Regions from separate parts of the Luteibacter pinisoli genome, predicted to be linked through region 1. Evidence: predicted binding sites of a transcription regulator. Region 1 holds the regulator's gene; the other holds the start of a gene.
The links. Region 1 encodes HrcA, which represses chaperone genes, less so after heat shock. Its sites were predicted from a motif close to TTNGCACTCNNNNNNNNNGAGTGCNAA; they were not measured.
Positions count from the first base shown of each region.

Region 2: groES (co-chaperone GroES) is a predicted target of HrcA. The motif match lies at 1,014-1,040, and genes of this name have one in related genera.

Region 1 is NZ_CP041046.1:2,843,692-2,846,092, reverse strand. Features, by position in the region: gene recN (DNA repair protein RecN) at 1-219, opposite strand, end outside; gene hrcA (heat-inducible transcriptional repressor HrcA) at 351-1,409, shown strand; gene grpE (nucleotide exchange factor GrpE) at 1,492-2,025, shown strand; gene dnaK (molecular chaperone DnaK) at 2,157-2,401, shown strand, end outside.
Region 2 is NZ_CP041046.1:617,110-619,510, reverse strand. Features, by position in the region: gene groL (chaperonin GroEL) at 1-611, opposite strand, end outside; gene groES (co-chaperone GroES) at 672-965, opposite strand; gene FIV34_RS02795 (protein-disulfide reductase DsbD family protein) at 1,242-2,401, shown strand, end outside.

The sequences.
Region 1 (2,401 bases):
CAGGCCGGCCAGGTCGAATTCGGCGGCCAGCTCGGCGCGGTCGCTGCCGGCGCGGACCATGCCGCTATCGGCACGTGCGCCGGCCAGGAGCATTAAAGCGTCCACCAGCAGGGACTTGCCCGCGCCGGTTTCGCCACTGACCACGGTCAGCCCGGGGCCAAAGGCCACCTCGGCTTCTTCAACGACGGCAAACTGGCGGACGTAGAGCGAGGTGAGCATGGGCACCGGAGTGGCGAAAAAGGAATCTCGCCGATTGTAGCGGGAGCGGCGTCGCAGGAACCGAGACTTGCAAGCCAGGGCCGCAGACCTTATTGATAGCGCCTGATACCCGACCCAGCCCACTCTCGCGCATGAATCCGTTTTCTGGCCAAGACATTGATGCTCGCGCGCGCCGGCTGTTGCGTACCCTGATTTCCCAGTACCTGTCAGACGGCGAGCCCGTCGGCTCACGCACCCTGGCGAAGTCCTCTGGCCTGGAAGTCAGCCCGGCGACCATCCGCAACATCATGGCCGACCTCGAAGAGGCGGGCCTGGTGGCGTCCCCCCACACCTCGGCGGGGCGTATCCCGACGCCGCGAGGGCTGCGCCTGTTCGTGGACAGCCTGCTCGAGCTGAAGCCGTTGCCGCGCGACGACATGGCGCGCCTGCAGGGCGGCCTGCCGCCGCACCAGACGACCACGCGCGACCTGCTGGGCAATGTCTCGAACCTGCTCTCGGCCATGACCCACTTCGCCGGCGTGGTCAGCGTCCCGCGCCAGGGCGACTTCCCCCTGCGCCATATCGATTTCGTGAACCTGCCGGATGCCCGGGTCCTCGTCATCCTGGTGTTCTCGGATAACCAGGTGCAGAACCGCGTGGTCCAGCTGTCCCGGCCCATCGAGGGCCGCGACCTTGAGCAGGCCGCCAATTACCTGAATGCCCATTTCGCCGGGTTCCGCCTGGCGGATATCCGTGCCCACCTGGCCGCGGAACTGCGCGAAGCCGGCGGTGAACTGAACCGCCTGCTCGCCAGCGCCGTGGAGCTGGCCACCGCCTCCTTCGGTGACGAAGGGACGGACGATGTCCTGGTCAGCGGCCAGACCAACCTGATGGGCTATTCCGAGCTCGCCGATATCGACCGCCTGCGCGACCTGTTCGACGCCTTCCAGCAGAAGCGCGAGCTTCTCCAGCTGATGGAAAACTGCGTCAAGGCACCGGGCGTGCGCCTGTTTATCGGCGAGGAATCGGGCTTTTCGGCCCTGGACGGTTGCAGCATCGTCACGGCCACCTACGGCACCAGCGGGCGGATGCTCGGCGCGATCGGAGTTATTGGACCGACGCGTATGGCATATGAACGGGTCATCCCCGTGGTACAAGCCACGGCCGGATTGCTCAGCGATGCCTTGAATCGCGCCGTAGCGACCTCATAAACCGCCACGGGAGGCGGGTTTAGTATTTCCCGCGAATGTTCGGTCCCCTCGCGGGGGCCGTAAGCTCACATTTGGAGTAACCATGCAGAACAACGATCCCCACGCGACGGATCCGGCGCAGGACAGCGCCGCTGATAACAGCGTCAATGCGGACCTTGACGCGCTGACCGCCAGGCTGGCGGCCCTCGAATCCGAGCTGTCCAGTGCGCGCGATACCGTGCTGCGCGAGCGGGCGGAGATCGAAAACCAGCGTCGCCGCCTCCAGCGTGACCTGGACCAGGCCCGCCGCTTCGCCAACGAGAAGCTGCTGGGCGACCTGCTGCCGGTGTACGACGGCCTGGCCCTGGGCCTGTCCAACGAGAACGCCGACGCCAAGACGTTGCGCGAAGGCCTCGCGATCACCCTCAAGCAGCTGGAAAAGGTCACCTCGTCCAACGGGCTGGTGCTGGTCGATCCGCTGCACCAGCCGTTCAACCCGGACCACCACCAGGCGATCAGCGCGGTGGACTCGGCCGAACACGCACCGAACACCGTCGTGGCCGTGGTCCAGAAGGGCTTCGTACTGAACGACCGTCTGCTGCGACCGGCGCTCGTCGCCGTCGTCAAGGACAACTGAACAAAGCCCCGCCTGGCGCCGTTTGTGCGCCGGCAGGGTGTCTCACCAGGCATTGAATCAGGGCCCTCCGGCCCCACCTTCAAACACAGTCGCGGCCGCGGGGGCCGCATTGAAATTCGGAGCATTTCATCATGGGCAAGATCATCGGCATCGACCTCGGTACCACCAACAGCTGCGTCGCTGTCATGGAGGGTTCCACGGCTCGCGTCATCGAAAACGCCGAGGGCGATCGGACCACGCCGTCCATCGTGGCGTTCACCAAGGACAACGAAGTCATCGTTGGCGCGCCGGCCAAGCGCCAGGCTGTCACCAACCCCAAGAACACCTTCTACGCGGTGAAGCGCCTTATCGGCCGCAAGTTCACCGACGCTGAAGT
Region 2 (2,401 bases), 2.2 Mb from region 1:
AAGTACGGCGACAGGTAGCCGCGGTCGAACTGCATGCCTTCGACGACGTCGAGCTCGTTCTCGAGACCCGAACCTTCTTCCACCGTGATCACGCCTTCCTTGCCGACCTTCTTCATCGCGGTGGCGATGATTTCGCCGATGTCCGAATCGGAGTTGGCGGAGATGGTGCCGACCTGGGCAATGGCCTTGTCGTCAGCGGTGGGCTTGGAGAGGCTCTTCAGCTCGCCAACGGCGGCGATGACGGCCTGGTCGATACCGCGCTTGAGGTCCATCGGGTTGATGCCCGCGGCCACGGCCTTGAGGCCTTCCTGGATGAACGCCTGGGCGAGGACGGTCGCCGTCGTGGTGCCGTCGCCGGCCACGTCGGAGGTCTTCGAGGCGGCTTCCTTCACGATCTGGGCGCCGATGTTCTCGTACTTGTCGGCCAGTTCGATTTCCTTGGCGACCGAGACACCGTCCTTCGTGACGGTCGGGGTGCCGAAGCTCTTCTCGAGCACGACGTTACGGCCCTTCGGGCCCAGGGTGACCTTGACCGCGTTGGCGAGGGTGTTGACACCCTTCAGCATACGGGCGCGGACGTCTTCGCCGAAGCGGACTTCTTTAGCTGCCATGGGGTAAATCCTTGGAATTTAAAAGGGAAAAAAGAGGAGAGCGGGTCAGGCGAGCGGGGCTCAGCCTTCGATAACCGCCACAATGTCGTCTTCCTTCAGGAAGACCAGCTCTTCGCCGTCGATCTTGATTTCCTGGCCGGCGTACTTGCCGAACAGGACGGTGTCACCTTCCTTCACCGACATCGGACGGACCTTGCCGTCTTCCTGGATGCGGCCATTGCCGGCGGCGATGACCTTGCCGCGGGTGGGCTTCTCGGTGGCGCTATCCGGAATGACGATACCGCCGGCGGAGACACGCTCCTCTTCCAGACGCTTGACGATGACGCGATCGTGCAACGGGCGCAGCTTGCTCATGACTTCTCCAAGCATGTGATTGTAATGAAACGGAAAATGGCCACCCCGTTAGCACTTGGCCCGGGTGAGTGCCAGAATTCTAGCCAAAGCACGCCCTGGATCGGAAGAGCTGTGGATGGCGCAGACATGGCGTCGCTACGAAACCGTTCAAGGTCTGGCGGTACAAAAAGTCGCAATCAGCCGCTTCGCAACGCGCGTGCAAGCTAATCGGCACTCACCCGGTCATAATCATCGACGCCCTTGCGGTTCGTCGCCGCACCGATCCATGGAGTCACCATGCCGTCGTTTGCCCGCCTGATGCGGAACCTGGCTGCCCTTGCCAGCCTGAGCCTGTTCGCCCTGCCCGCCCTGGCGCAGGACGACGACAACCTGCTGCCGGTCACCGAGGCGTTCCACCTCACCTCCGACGCCAGCCAGCCGGGCGTGGTGAAGCTGCACTGGCGCATCGCGCCGGACTATTACCTCTACCGCGGCCGGATGAAGATCAAGGCGGCGGACGCCAACGCCGTGACCCTGGGCACGCCGGCCCTGCCGGACGGCATCAAGAAACACGATGAATACCTCGGCGACGTGGAGATCTACCACGGCGACGTGGAGGCGACGGTGCCTTACACGCTGGCCGACGCCGCCAGCAAGACGCTGGCCCTGGACGTGCAGTACCAGGGCTGCCACGAGGTTGAGCCGAAGATCTGCTACCCGCCCAACACCGAGCACCTGAAGCTCACGATCGGCGGCCCGTCGACCATTCCCGCGGGCGGCGCCCCTGCCGCGCCCGCTGCAAAGAGCAATGGCGCCGCCCTGCTCGGCGCGCCCGCCGCGACGCCGGGTACCGACGCCCAGGCACTCCCCGCCGGCCAGGCCTTCCGCTTCGAAGCGCTGGCGAAGGACGGCAAGAGCCTGCTCCTGCGCTGGACGATGCCGAAGGACTATTACCTTTACCGCGACAAGACCGAGATCAAGGTCACCTCGCCGGCCGGGGTGACCGCCGGTGAGCCGGACTGGCCCAGCGGCATCGCCCACCACGATGAGCACTTCGGCGACACCATCGTCTATTTCGACCAGGTGGAAGTGCCCGTACCGCTCAACGGCGCGGACCCCACCAAAAAAGTCGAACTGGACGTGGCCTACCAGGGTTGCCTGGAAAACGGCATCTGCTATCCGGTGATGAACCGCCACCTGACCGCGGACCTGGCCTCTGGCGCGGTCACGGTGGGCAACGCCGACGCCCCTGCGCCCACGGCCGCGCCTGCCGAGGTCGCCCCGACCCCGCCGCCGGCCGACCTGATGCCGGGTGGTGCCGAGAAAGTCGGCTTCATCGCCGCGATCGGCCTGGCCCTGCTGGGCGGCCTCATCCTCAACCTGATGCCCTGCGTCCTGCCGGTGCTGTCGCTGAAGGCGATTACCGTGCTGGAAAGCGGTGAGAGCCCGGGCGCGGC